One region of the Streptomyces sp. NPDC054834 genome, then DNA from elsewhere that is predicted to be linked to it. Evidence: riboswitches for the same ligand, from Rfam matches in the RefSeq annotation. Region 1 holds a riboswitch; each other region holds the start of a gene.

Region 1 (3,318 bases):
CGCGACCGGGTTGGGGACGGCGAAGGCGCCGCTGTCGGTGAGGGGGTTGGGGACGGCGAAGGTGCCGGTGTTCGCGACGGGGTTGGGGACGCTGAAGGCGCCGCTGTCGGTGAGGGGGTTGGGGACGGCGAAGGCGCCGCTGTCGGTGAGGGGGTTGGGGACGGCGAAGGTGCCGGTGTTCGCGACCGGGTTGGGGACGCTGAAGGCGCCGCTGTCCGTGAGGGGGTTGGGGACGCTGAATGTTCCGGTGGCGGTCATGGGGGTCGCGCCCTGGGCGGCGACGCCCATGGACGGGGCGGCACCGACGGCTGCGCCGGCACCGGGGGACCCAGCCGTGGCGGCTGCCATGCCGGCACCGGCCATCGCGCTCCTCCCGGCCGCCGCACCTCCGCGGGCTTTCGCTTCACCCATGGCGGACAAGCCCCCACTGAGCCCGGACCACTGCCGGCGCAGCCACTCCTGCTCCGCGGGCTGAAGGGTCTGCTCGGGGTCGCCACGCCAAGCCTGTGGGGCGGGAGGCGCGGGCTCGGCCGCCGCGAGGGGAGCGGGCGCGCCCGGTTGGGCGATCCGGCGGGAGAGGAGGTCCCGGGCCGTGGCGAGCTTCTTCTGGTTCTTTTCCTTCGAGGCCAGCGGCGAGGACCGCCGCGGCTCGGCCGCGGGCAGCGCCAGGGGGGTCTCCTGCCGCGGTTCCGGCACGGCGGGCAGCGCGGCGACGGGCCCGGCCGTCAGCTCCGCCCTGGGACGGGCCGTCAGCTCCGGCACGGCGCGTCCGCCCGCCTGCCCGGAGGTCCCGGCGGTCAGCTCCGGCAGGATGCGCTCGGCCGCTTCCAACAGCTCTTTCGGGACCGGGACGTTGGAGCGCCGTCCGGCTGGGCGCTGTGACGTCCGGTCCGCCGGGAGTATGGCGGGGGAGGTGGGACCCAGTTTGGAGCGGGCCCCGGTCATCCACTGCCGGGCGATGTTGTCCAGACCGGCGGGGCTGGTCGGGCGCTGTGACGTCCGGTCCGCCGGGAGTACGGCGGGGGAGGTGGGACCCAGTTTGGAACGGGCCCCGGTCATCCACTGCTGGGCGATGCTGTCCAGAGCGGGATCGTTCCCCCTGTCCGACCTGCGGAGGCGCACACCACGACCGGGCGTTCCCCCCGATGTCGCGCGGGTCGCGTTGAAGTTCCCCGTGGCGCTCTCGGTCTGGTCGTAAAGGCTGTCGATTCGCTGCCGAACCTCGTCGCGGCTTTCGCGCGCCATGGGGGACGTACTCCTTCCGTGCTCCGCCTACCGGGTTAGCTGGCGGGTTCGGGCGGTCGATGGTGGAAGGCATGCCCTACGGCCCTGCCCCGTCGGGCGGTCGGGCCGATTCACCCCAAGTCGGTTGGGTCCCCGGCTCCGTTGCCCTGCGGGGACACCGGATTCGGCGGAGGCCGCGCGGCCCGGCGAGGTTCGCCGGGGGGAGCCGTGCGGTCTGGACGCCAACTTAACCAACTTGTGTGGCTGGTGTGAAGGTTGAAGCGCGGAATGTCCGATACGTAATTGTGATATTCATCTTGGCGCTCGTGGCCGTCCGGTGAAGGTGCCCGGAGGGGCGTGCGAAACCCCGCCTCACAACCGCATGATGACGCCTCATAACCGCATGATGACGAGCGCGGTGTCGTCGGTCGCCCCTCCCTCGGGAGCAACTCCCGCAGGACGGCGTCGGCGAGGTCCTCCGGGTCCGCGTCCCGGTGCCGCCGACGGCGTCGGCGAAATCTGGAATCCGCCGAGAAAGCGCCCGCCGGGGAGCTGAGGGAACTGCGCGATTCTGATTCCCGCAGGAAAAGGCCGCTTCCGGCCCCAGGCCGGTGATGGCCTGCCCCCTCGGTGCGCGGCGGCGATAGGGGGGGCCGTGTCACTGAGGGATTTCAGGGGTGCCTCGTTGCATTCTTTCCCGGCCTGACGAGTCTGAAGGCCTCGACGCAGACAAGGTCAAGTGTCCCGGAAGCCGGCCGGCCGCAGCCGGCCCGGCGTGACCGGCGTCTCCTGTGAGTTCACGATGAATCGGTGAGGTGCTTGAACACACCCGCGTCCGGCTCCGTATGGGACGGGGGCTTGCCATGCCGGGCCGGCCACGAGGTGTGGGAGTGGTTCTGTGGGACGCAACAGGCGCAGACGCCCGACAGGTGCACGGCGCGCGACGTTCGCCGCGGTAGCCCTGATGCTGGGCGGGGGTGGACTCGTCGCGGCGAACGTCTACGCCTCGGCGACCGAGGGCGGCACGGACGCCCGGGTGCTTCAGGCGGGCGGCTGGGGCTCGGGGTCGGCCACCATCGACTGCCCGGACGTCGGCAGCCGCCTGACCTCCGTGCCGGACGACGCCAGGGCGGACGTCGACCGCGAACTCGCCCTCCTGGACCAGCAGGTGTCCGCCGCCTACCAGCAACTCCAGGCGTCCGCGCAGGCCGTCAGGCAGGACCCCGGGTCCGCCGACGGCACGATCATGAACCCGCTCGAGGAGAAGCGGAGCGCGGCCATCGAGCGCATCGCCACCGCCATCGACAGTGTCGGCGACCGCCCGCAGGGGCTCGAGGACATGGCCGCGTGCACCCTGCGCCCGCCCGCCGAGCAGGGCGGCGCCGCGGGCAGCGGCGACCAGGGCGGCCAGAACAGCGGCACCCAGAACCAGGGCGGCGACGGCCAGAACGGCAACGGCGGCTCCGGCCAGGGCGGCAACGGCCCCGTGGCCGCCGACTACACGGACATCACCACCGTCCAGCCCGACGTCCGGACCCCGGCCCCGCAGGCCGACGCATCGCGCGGCACGTTCACCTCCAGCTGCGGCGTCAACGCGAACGGCCTGTTCAACTCCGACAATGTGATCGTCGCTCCCGGCGTCACCAACGGCGCCCACCACTTCCACGACTACATCGGCAACCAGGCCAACAACGCCTTCGCCAGCGACGAGGACCTCGCGAACGCCGACACGAGCTGCGTGGACCAGGGCGACAAGTCCACGTACTACTGGCCGGTGCTGCGCCTCCAGAACGGCACCAGGGAACGCGACGCGGACGCCCCCGGCGGCGGAACCGAGGGCAACGCCGGTCAGATCGTCACGCCGAAGGACGTCACGCTGACCTTCGAGGGCAGCGCCCGCGGCAAGGTCACGGCCATGCCGCGCCTGCTGCGCATCATCACCGGGGACGCCAAGGCCTTCGTCAACGGCCCCGCGAACGCCAACGCCTCCTGGAGCTGCACCGGCTTCGAGGACCGGCAGCTGAAGGACAAGTACCCGCTGTGCCCGTCCGGCAGCGACGTGGTGCGCACGTTCCGGTTCCAGAGCTGCTGGGA
Region 2 (3,318 bases), on a different contig from region 1:
GCTGGCCAACCCCTCCCGCCGCGCCGCCAAGGAGCTGTCCCGGCAGCTCTTCCCGGCCACCTCGCGCATGTCCCGGCCCCGCCAGGGCACCGAGGACACCGTCGCCAAGATCGACTCGGCGGCCGTCCGCGCCTTCTACGAGCGGCACGTGCGGCCCGCCACCGCCACCGCCGTCGTGGTCGGCGACCTCACCGGCATCGACCTCGACGAGCTGCTCGGCGAGACCCTGGGCGCGTGGAGCGGCTCCGCGGCCCAGCCGCGCCCGGTGCCGCCGGTGACCGCCGACGACACCCAACGCGTCGTCATCGTCGACCGCCCCGGCGCCGTCCAGACCCAGCTGCTCATCGGCCGCGTCGGCGCCGACCGGCACGACCGTGTGTGGCCCGCCCAGGTGCTCGGCACCTACTGCCTCGGCGGCACCCTCACCTCCCGCCTGGACCGCGTCCTGCGCGAGGAGAAGGGCTACACCTACGGCGTCCGCGCGTTCGGGCAGGTCCTCAGGTCCGGCCCCGAGGGCAACGGCGCCTCGATGCTGGCCATCAGCGGCTCCGTGGACACCCCGAACACCGGTCCCGCCCTCCAGGACCTGTGGACGGTGCTGCGCACGCTCGCCGCGGAGGGGCTCACCGACGCCGAGCGCGACGTGGCCGTGCAGAACCTCGTCGGGGTGGCGCCGCTGAAGTACGAGACGGCGGCGGCCGTGGCGAGCACACTGGCCGACCAGGTGGAGCAGCACCTGCCCGAGGACTTCCAGGCGACGCTGTACCGGCAGCTCGCCGCGAGCGGCACGGTGGAGGCCACCGCTGCGGTCGTCAACGCCTTCCCGGTGGACCGTCTGGTGACGATCTTGGTCGGGGACGCGGCACAGATCAAGGAGCCGGTCGAGGCCCTCGGCATCGGCGAGGTCTCCGTCGTGCCGGCCGAGTAGGCGAGCGACAGCGGCACGCGCGCGTGGGGCCCCGGTGACGATGGATCACCGGGGCCCCACGGTGTTCCCCGGGTCCGTCTCCCATGTCTCTGCCCAGATGTCCGAATTGGGGCGGAGGTTGCCTGTCTGCCCTGTGGCGTGCACTACAAAAACCCTGTTGCGTTTGAGGATTGAAAGTCGTGGCCCTTAGCGTCGTCCAGGCTGTTCGTCAGGCAGTGCGCCGCACCCGCGGCACCGGACAGCGATCGCCGAGTCCCCGTACGGCGCGAGCCAGGGGAGCCGGGGACCCATCGTCCCTTGGGGTGAATCGGACGCCCGCGCACACCGCGAGGGGGCCCGTAGGAGACCTTCCTGCTCCGAACCCGTCAGCTAACCCGGTAGGCGAGAAGGAAGGAAAGGACCAGCCACTTCATGGCGTTCACCCGCGCCACCGGGAAGCACCGCCGTCCCAGCCGGATGCACCGCACCACCGCCCGCGCGGCGGGCGTCGCGGTCCTCGCCACCACCGGCGCCGTCGGCAGCCTCGCCGCCCCGGCGCTCGCCGCCGAGCCCGCGCCGGCGCCCGAGCAGACCGCCCTCACCCCGGTCATCGCCATCAGCGAATCGGTCCCCGAGCACATCGACGCCCAGGCGGCCGCCCAGCAGGAGGCCGCCGACCTGAAGGCGGCCGAGGAGGCGGCGCGGAAGAAGGCCGCCGAGCAGGCCCGCGAGCAGGCGGAAAAGGCGCGCGAGGCCAAGGCGCGGGCGGCCCGCGAGGCCGAGCGCAAGCGGCTCAACGCGTTCGTGGCGCCGATCACCGGGTCCTACGTCTCCACCGGCTACCAGGCCAGCAGCTCCCTGTGGTCCTCCGGCTCGCACACCGGCATCGACTTCCACGCCGCGAGCGGCACCGCGGTCCACGCGGTCGGCTCCGGCACAGTGGTGTCCACCGGCTGGGGCGGGGCGTACGGCAACCAGATCGTGATCAAGATGGCCGACGGCATGTACACCCAGTACGGCCATCTGTCCTCCATCGGCGTCTCGGTGGGCCAGAAGATCGTCCCGGGCCAGCAGATCGGCCTGTCCGGCGCGACCGGCAACACCACCGGGCCGCACCTCCACTTCGAGGCCCGCACCACCCCCGAGTACGGCTCCGACGTCGACCCTGTCGCCTACCTCCGCAAGCACGGCGTGAACGTCTGACGAAGGCGCACTCCCGCCAGGAGACCCACCCCCACCCGAAGCCCCGGTCCACGAGCCGGGGCTTTTGTGGTTTCCGTGCGCCCCGTCACCCCTCGCTGTCCAAAAAATATCCATGGATTCCGACCCGCCGTCGGAAATTCCCGCTCATTGCAATAGAGTCACGGAACGCGCGTCCATCGGCGACGTTTCACGGGGATTAAGGCGGAGGTCGGTCATGCGTATTCCGGCGCACTCGGTATGCACGGCGATCCGGGACGACATCGTGGCCGGCGTCCACGAGCGCGGCAGCCGCCTCACGGAGGAACTCCTCGCCCGCCGCTACGGCGTCTCGCGCGTCCCCGTCCGGGAGGCCCTGCGCACCCTGGAGGCCGAGGGCTTCGTGGTGACCCGGCGGCACGCGGGCGCGTGCGTCGCCGAGCCGACCGAGCAGGAGGCCGCCGACCTGCTGGAGATGCGCATGCTGATGGAGCCGCTCGGTGCCGCCCGGGCCGCCCAGCGGCGCACCGAGGCCCATCTCAAGGTGCTGCGCGGCCTGGTGCGGCTGGGCCAGGAGCGGGCCCGCCGGGGCAACAGCGACGACCTGCGCTCCCTGGGCGGCTGGTTCCACGAGACGCTCGCCCAGGCCTCCGGCAGCCACGCCCTGACCTCCGTACTGACCCAGCTGCGGCACAAGATCGCCTGGATGTACACGGTGGAGGCGCCCGCCGACCCGGTGGAGTCCTGGACCGAGCACGGCGCCATCGTGGACGCGGTGGCGCGTGGCGAGGGCGAGCGCGCCAGGGCGATCACGGCGCTGCACACCGAACGCGCGACGGCCGCGCACCGGCTGCGTTTCACCGGCGGCACCGACCGCCCGGAACGCGTGAGGACTTCGCAACAAGCCGTAAACATTCCGAGCCTGCGGCATTAACACGGGCGCCGTATACAAAGAGGAGCAATTCGGCGGGGGTTATTTTCCGCTGCCTGAATTCATGGCGCTCCCGGAATTCCCGGTAAAACGGTGGAGCCGCGCCGCCCGAAAGGGGCGACGCGGCTCCACCGTTCTGTGCGGTGTGCGCTCAGACGGTCTCGGGCAGTTCCTCGAGTCCCTCGGAGACCAGCTTGGCCAGCCGGTCCAGGGCGGCGTCCGCACCCTCGGCGTCGGAGGCGAGGACGATCTCCTCGCCGCCCTGGGCGCCGAGGCCGAGGACGGCCAGCATGGAGGCCGC
Region 3 (3,318 bases), on a different contig from region 1:
TCACCGCATGCTCTCCGGGAACGGTCGCCACCGACGCCCCCGTCAGGCTCCGGCCCTCCTTGTCGCGGCCGGAGTGACCGGCTCCGCCATCGCGATCCCGTTGCTCGGCGCATCCGCGGCCAACGCGGCCGACGGGACCACGTGGGACAAGGTGGCCGAATGTGAGAGCGGCGGCTCGTGGAGCGCCGACACGGGTAACGGCTACTACGGCGGCCTCCAGATGTCCCAGGACGACTGGGACAAGTACGGCGGCCTCGACTACGCCTCCAGCCCGGACCAGGCCAGCCGCTCGCAGCAGATCGCGGTCGCCGAGAAGATCCTCGCCGACCAGGGCACCAAGCCCTGGGCCACCTGCGCCCTGCTCTCCGGCCTCACGTCGAACTCCGCTTCGGTGGACGTCGACACGGGCGTCGGGGGGTCCGGATCATCCGGTTCCGACGACTCCTCCCACTCGTCGAATTCATCCGATTCATCCGATTCCAAGGAATCCAAGGGGTCCGCGGATTCTTCGGGATCGTCGTCCGGTTCGTCGGGGTCGTCCGATTCCGGCTCCTCGTCGGACGCCTCGCCCTCGCCGGGCTTGGATGCCGATGCGGGCTCCAAGGGTGCGGACGATTCCGCCAAGACGGACAAGTCGACATCTTCCGGCTCCGGGAAGTCCCGGGGTAGCGGCGGCTCGTCCACGGCATCCCCCGAGGTCGACGACTCGGACAATTCATGGCAGACCGGGGGTTCCTGGAGCCTTGTGGACACCGGGGCGATCAGCAGCGGCCGTCACCGGGGTGACAGTGCGGACGAAAGCGTGACAAAGGGTCAGACCGCCACCACCTCCGGCCGGCACGCCGCGCGCGACTACACCGTCCGCGACGGTGACACCCTCGCCTCCATAGCCGACTCCCTTGACCTCGAGGGCGGGTGGCGGGCGCTCTACGCCGCGAACAAGGACGCCATCGGCACCGACCCGAACAACATCGCCCCCGGTCAGACCCTGGAACTCAGTGCCGAAACGGGTGCAAAGTAGCGGGAGTTGACGCCCCGTTTTGGGCTTGTTGTCCGCTTTGCTGAAAGTGTGGGATGAGTCTCAGAAGCCCTGATCGTCTTTGAAATTCCGCGGATCGCGTGTCTACGGTCGTGACCGCTCGCCAACGCGGGCCCCGGTCGTCGCAACGCCGAATCCTGCCAGCGGCTGCCCGGGAACAGTCGTCGCGTCAAGCGCCGTAGGCAGGAGCGGGGGACCCAAGGTAAGCGCCGGGCCCGGAGGTCGAAAGACCGCCGGGGACGGCTAGGGGTGAAGCCGCACCTCGCACGAGAACCACGCGAGGTGCGGCCGGGCAACTCAACCGGCCCGAACCCGACAGCTCACCTCGCAGGCGTCGGTGAGGGGATCGATCCATGCTGTTTTCCGGCAAGGGCAAGCACCGTCGTCCGTCCAAGGCCGTTCGCGCCATCGCTGTCGCCGGTGTCACCGGCGCCGCCGTCGCCGCCCCGCTGATGGCGGCCGGCAACGCCTCCGCCGCCACCGCCTCCGAGTGGGACGCGGTCGCCCAGTGCGAGTCCGGCGGCAACTGGTCCATCAACACCGGTAACGGCTACTACGGCGGTCTCCAGTTCTCCGCCTCCACCTGGGCCGCGTACGGCGGCACGCAGTACGCCCCCCAGGCCAACCAGGCCTCCAAGTCCCAGCAGATAGCCGTCGCCGAGAAGGTCCTCGCCGCGCAGGGCAAGGGTGCCTGGCCGGTCTGCGGCAAGGGCCTGTCCGGCGCCGCCTACACCGGTTCGAGCAGCGGCTCCTCGAACTCCTCCAACTCCTCGAGCTCTGCCGGCACCACCACCCGGTCGGCCGACCAGAAGGCCGCCTCCCGCTCCTCGGAGCGCCCGGCCGCCAAGAAGACCGTCACCACCCCGACCGGCAAGAAGGTCAAGAAGGGCGACGGCGAGTACAAGGTCGTCAAGGGGGACACCCTCAGCTCGATCGCCGAGAAGCACCACGTCGCCGGCGGCTGGCAGAAGCTGTTCCAGCTGAACAAGGACATCATCGACGACGCCAATGTCATCTACCCGGGCCAGCAGCTGCACCTGAAGTGACACCTGGCTGGTAGTACGACCACAGCGCCCTCATATCCGTGGCCTCCATGATGGAGGCCCCGTGAGGGTCACGCCCCCCGTCCCCCACGGGGCTCCCCGCTCCGGCGCGTGTTCCCCCGTACGCGCCGGGGCGGGGTCTTTTCTTTTCCTTCTGCTTCCCCTCCGCCTCTCGGTCTCTTTGCCTCCCGGCCCTTTGTTCCGTCGGCAAACAATGTGTACCGTCACCGTGTCCACGGGGCGGTCGGTCGGCTGCCGACGGCCCGGGGACGGTTAGGCTCTAGTCGCAAGGCACACCAGCCCCGCACTTTCAGCGTCACATCCAAGAAGGAGATGCTCGTGCCGTCCATCGACGTCGTCGTAGCCCGGGAAATCCTGGACTCCCGAGGCAATCCCACGGTCGAGGTCGAGGTCGGCCTCGACGACGGCAGCACGGGTCGTGCCGCCGTCCCGTCCGGCGCCTCCACCGGCGCCTTCGAGGCCATCGAGCTCCGCGACGGTGACCCCAACCGCTACCTGGGCAAGGGCGTCGAGAAGGCCGTCCTCGCCGTCATCGAGCAGATCGGCCCGGAGCTGGTCGGCTACGACGCCACCGAGCAGCGCCTGATCGACCAGGCGATGTTCGACCTGGACGCCACCGACAACAAGGGCTCCCTCGGCGCCAACGCCATCCTCGGCGTCTCGCTCGCCGTGGCCCACGCCGCCTCCGAGGCCAGCGACCTCCCCCTCTTCCGCTACCTGGGCGGCCCGAACGCGCACCTGCTGCCGGTGCCGATGATGAACATCCTGAACGGCGGCTCGCACGCCGACTCCAACGTGGACATCCAGGAGTTCATGATCGCCCCGATCGGCGCGGAGTCCTTCTCCGAGGCGCTGCGCTGGGGTGCCGAGGTCTACCACACCCTGAAGAAGGTCCTGAAGTCGAAGGGCCTGTCCACCGGCCTCGGTGACGAGGGCGGCTTCGCCCCGAACCTCGAGTCCAACCGCGCCGCCCTCGACCTCATCCTCGAGGCCGTCAAGCAGGCCGGCTACATCCCGGGCGAGCAGATCGCGCTCGCGCTCGACGTCGCCGCGTCCGAGTTCTACAAGGACGGCAAGTACGAGTTCGAGGGCAAGTCCCGCTCCGCCGCCGAGATGACTGAGTACTACGAGGAGCTCGTGGCGGCCTACCCCCTCGTCTCCATCGAGGACCCGCTGTTCGAGGACGACTGGGCCGGCTGGAAGGTCATCACCGAC
Region 4 (3,318 bases), on a different contig from region 1:
AAGTCGGACAGGCCCACCGACTCGCCCTCGCCACGCTCCTGCTCGAACTCCAGTGCCACTGCCGCGAGTTCCTGGAGGTTCTCGATGCGGGTCTCGTCCTGCGGGTCGGTGGAGGCCTGCAACTCGGCCAGGTATCCGGTGCGTTCGAGTATGGCTTCCAGGACGGTGGCCGGACCCGCGCCGGACTCGACGATCGTACGGAGCTCCTCCATCAGCACGTTGAACCGCTTGACCGCGTTCGTCGACCGCGCCGCCATGCCGTACGCCTCGTCGACCCGCTTCAGCGCCTGCGGGAAGCTGATCTTCTCCCGCTGGGCCAGGGCGTCGATCATCGCTTCGGCGCGCTCGCCGATGCCGCGCTTGGGCACGTTGAGGATGCGGCGCAGCGGGACGGAGTCCTCGGGGTTGGCGAGGACGCGCAGGTAGGCCAGGACGTCCCGGACCTCCTTGCGCTCGTAGAAGCGGACACCGCCGACGACCTTGTAGGGCAGGCCGACGCGGATGAAGACCTCTTCGAAGACACGGGACTGGGCGTTGGTGCGGTAGAAGACGGCGACGTCTGAGGCCTTCGCCTCGCCCGCGTCCGTGAGGCGGTCTATCTCGTCGGCGACGAACTGCGCCTCGTCGTGCTCGGTGTCGGCGACATAGCCCGTGATGCGGGCGCCCGCGCCCGCGTTGGTCCACAGGTTCTTGGGGCGGCGGGACTCGTTGCGCTCGATGACCGCGTTGGCCGCGGAGAGGATCGTCTGGGTGGAGCGGTAGTTCTGCTCCAGCAGGATCGTCGTCGCGTCCGGGTAGTCCTCCTCGAACTGGAGGATGTTGCGGATGGTCGCGCCGCGGAAGGCGTAGATCGACTGGTCGGCGTCGCCCACCACGCACAGCTCGGCGGGCGTCAGGTCGTCCGGGCCGGGCGGCACGTCCGCCGGGTGCTCCGAGGTGCCGACGAGCTCCCGTACGAGGGCGTACTGGGCGTGGTTGGTGTCCTGGTACTCGTCGACCAGGACGTGGCGGAAGCGGCGGCGGTAGTGCTCGGCGACGTCCGGGAAGGCGCGGAGCAGGTTGACCGTCGTCATGATCAGGTCGTCGAAGTCGAGGGCGTTGGCCTCGCGCAGCCGCGACTGGTACAGGGCGTAGGCCTGGGCGAGGGTCTTCTCGAAGCCGTCGGCGGCCTGGGCGGCGAAGTCCTCCTCGTCGATCAGCTCGTTCTTCAGGTTGGAGATCTTGGCGCTGAAGGACTTCGGCGGGTAGCGCTTGGGATCGAGTTCCAGGTCGCGGCAGACCAGGGCCATCAGGCGCTTGGAGTCGGCGGCGTCGTAGATCGAGAACGACGACGTGAAGCCGAGCTTCTTGCTCTCCCGGCGCAGGATCCGCACGCACGCGCTGTGGAAGGTCATCACCCACATAGCGTTCGCGCGCGGGCCGACGAGCTGCTCGACGCGCTCCTTCATCTCGCCGGCGGCCTTGTTGGTGAAGGTGATCGCCAGGATCTGGCCCGGGTGGACGCCCCGCTCGCCGAGCAGGTGGGCGATGCGGTGGGTGAGCACACGGGTCTTGCCGGAGCCGGCGCCGGCCACGATGAGCAGCGGGGAGCCGGCGTGGACGACGGCCGCGCGCTGGTTGTCGTTCAGCCCCTCCAGGAGCGCGGCGGCGTCGATCGCCGGGCGCGGGGCGCCGTCGCGGTAATACTCGTCCCGGTCCGGCGGCACGTCGAACTTCCCGCCGAACAGATCGTCCGGAACCGGCTCCGGAGCGTGATCGTCCTCGGGCGGCGGCGGTGACTCCTCGTCGTGCCCGCGAGGGGCCTGGAGGTCCGCCAGGAAGCTGTCGTCAAAGAGGCTGCTCATCGCTCTCCGAGTCTAGGGCGCCCCACCGACAACCGGCCGCCACCCTCGGAACTTGGCCGACGGACGATCTCCTCACCCTGTGAAAGCACATGGTCACGACAACGACACACCCGTCTCGGGTCACGAAAATGTATCGGACATATCGTGCACCAACCTTCACATGAGTCACACGAGTTGGCTAGCGTTCCGCCAGGCCGTACGACCCCCACCGGCGAACCTCGCCGGGCCGCGCGGCCTCCGCCGAGTCCGGTGCGCCCCTCACGGCAGCCGGAGCCGGGGACCCACCGAGACCTTGGGGTGAATCGGCCCGCCCTCCCCACCGGGGACGACGGCCGTAGGGCAACCCTTCCGAACCACCCGCCCGAACCCGACAGCTAACCCGGTAGGCGGAACATTGGAAGGAGTCGCCTCCCTTGGCGTCGCACCGCAAGCGCCCCTCGGGTGTGGCAGGCATACGCAAGCCCGCCCTCGCCACCGCCGCCCTCACCTCCGTCGCCCTGCTCTCCCAGACGGCCGACGCCACCCCCTCCACCGACCACAAGCCGAGCATGGAGGAGGTCGAGAAGAAGGTCGACGACCTGTACCGGCAGGCGGAGTCGGCGACCGAGAAGTACAACGCGGCCAAGGAGACGACCGGCAAGCAGCGCCGGCGCGTCGACTCGCTCCTCGACGAGGTGGCCAAGCGCACGGAGAAGCTCAACAAGGCGCGCGAGAAGCTGGGTTCCTTCGCGGCCGCCCAGTACCGGACCGGGGCCGCCGCCCCCGACACCGCCACCTTCCTGCTCGCGGACACCCCGCAGGACTACTTCGACCAGGCCCAGCTGATGAGCCGGCTGACCAAGCGGCAGAAGAACGCGGTCGACGACTACGTCACCGAGCAGTCCGCGACCATGAAGAAGCGGCAGGAGGCCACCGAGAGCCTCGAGACGCTGACCGACTCCCAGCACGATCTTCAGGCCGCCAAGTCGACCGTCCAGAAGAAGCTCACCACCGCGCGCGAGCTGCTGTCCACGCTGACGGCGCAGGAGAAGGCGCGGCTCGCGGCGATCGAGAAGCAGAAGCGGGAGGAGGCCGCGCGCAAGGCCGCTGAGCTCGCGAAGGAGCAGGCGGCGGCGCAGGCGGAGGCGCAGCAGCAGAACAGCGGCTCGTCGGACGCGTCGACCTCGACGGGCTCCTCGTCGGACTCGTCCACGTCGACCTCATCGACCTCGCCGTCCTCCTCGTCCTCCACCAAGGCCGAGAAGGCGATCGCCTTCGCCCGCGCCCAGATCGGCAAGCCGTACGTCTGGGGCGCCACCGGCCCTGGCTCCTACGACTGCTCCGGCCTCACCCAGGCCGCCTGGAAGGCCGCCGGCGTCAGCCTGCCGCGCACCACCTACGACCAGGTCAACGCCGGCACCACGGTCTCCCTCGCCGACGCCCGGCCCGGTGATCTGGTCTTCTTCTACGACGATGTGAGCCACGTCGGCGTCTA

The links. A riboswitch is a leader RNA that binds a small molecule or an ion and turns the genes downstream of it on or off. The one in region 1 is predicted to bind cyclic di-AMP.
Region 2: another riboswitch for cyclic di-AMP. It lies ahead of ACWGJM_RS38600 (M23 family metallopeptidase); the one in region 1 lies ahead of ACWGJM_RS25290 (NlpC/P60 family protein).
Region 3: another riboswitch for cyclic di-AMP. It lies ahead of ACWGJM_RS00095 (transglycosylase family protein); the one in region 1 lies ahead of ACWGJM_RS25290 (NlpC/P60 family protein).
Region 4: another riboswitch for cyclic di-AMP. It lies ahead of ACWGJM_RS08070 (NlpC/P60 family protein); the one in region 1 lies ahead of ACWGJM_RS25290 (NlpC/P60 family protein).

What each region holds. Positions count from the first base shown of each region.
Region 1 is NZ_JBSGZV010000019.1:139,164-142,481, forward strand. Features, by position in the region: gene ACWGJM_RS25290 (NlpC/P60 family protein) at 1-1,245, opposite strand, end outside; cyclic di-AMP (ydaO/yuaA leader) riboswitch at 1,254-1,424, opposite strand; gene ACWGJM_RS25295 (DUF1996 domain-containing protein) at 2,189-3,318, shown strand, end outside.
Region 2 is NZ_JBSGZV010000044.1:31,918-35,235, reverse strand. Features, by position in the region: gene ACWGJM_RS38605 (M16 family metallopeptidase) at 1-928, shown strand, start outside; cyclic di-AMP (ydaO/yuaA leader) riboswitch at 1,165-1,326, shown strand; gene ACWGJM_RS38600 (M23 family metallopeptidase) at 1,340-2,110, shown strand; gene ACWGJM_RS38595 (GntR family transcriptional regulator) at 2,325-3,020, shown strand; gene ACWGJM_RS38590 (HPr family phosphocarrier protein) at 3,169-3,318, opposite strand, start outside.
Region 3 is NZ_JBSGZV010000001.1:16,855-20,172, reverse strand. Features, by position in the region: gene ACWGJM_RS00100 (transglycosylase family protein) at 8-1,021, shown strand; cyclic di-AMP (ydaO/yuaA leader) riboswitch at 1,204-1,388, shown strand; gene ACWGJM_RS00095 (transglycosylase family protein) at 1,393-2,085, shown strand; gene eno (phosphopyruvate hydratase) at 2,416-3,318, shown strand, end outside.
Region 4 is NZ_JBSGZV010000004.1:172,570-175,887, reverse strand. Features, by position in the region: gene pcrA (DNA helicase PcrA) at 1-1,844, opposite strand, end outside; cyclic di-AMP (ydaO/yuaA leader) riboswitch at 2,073-2,249, shown strand; gene ACWGJM_RS08070 (NlpC/P60 family protein) at 2,258-3,318, shown strand, end outside.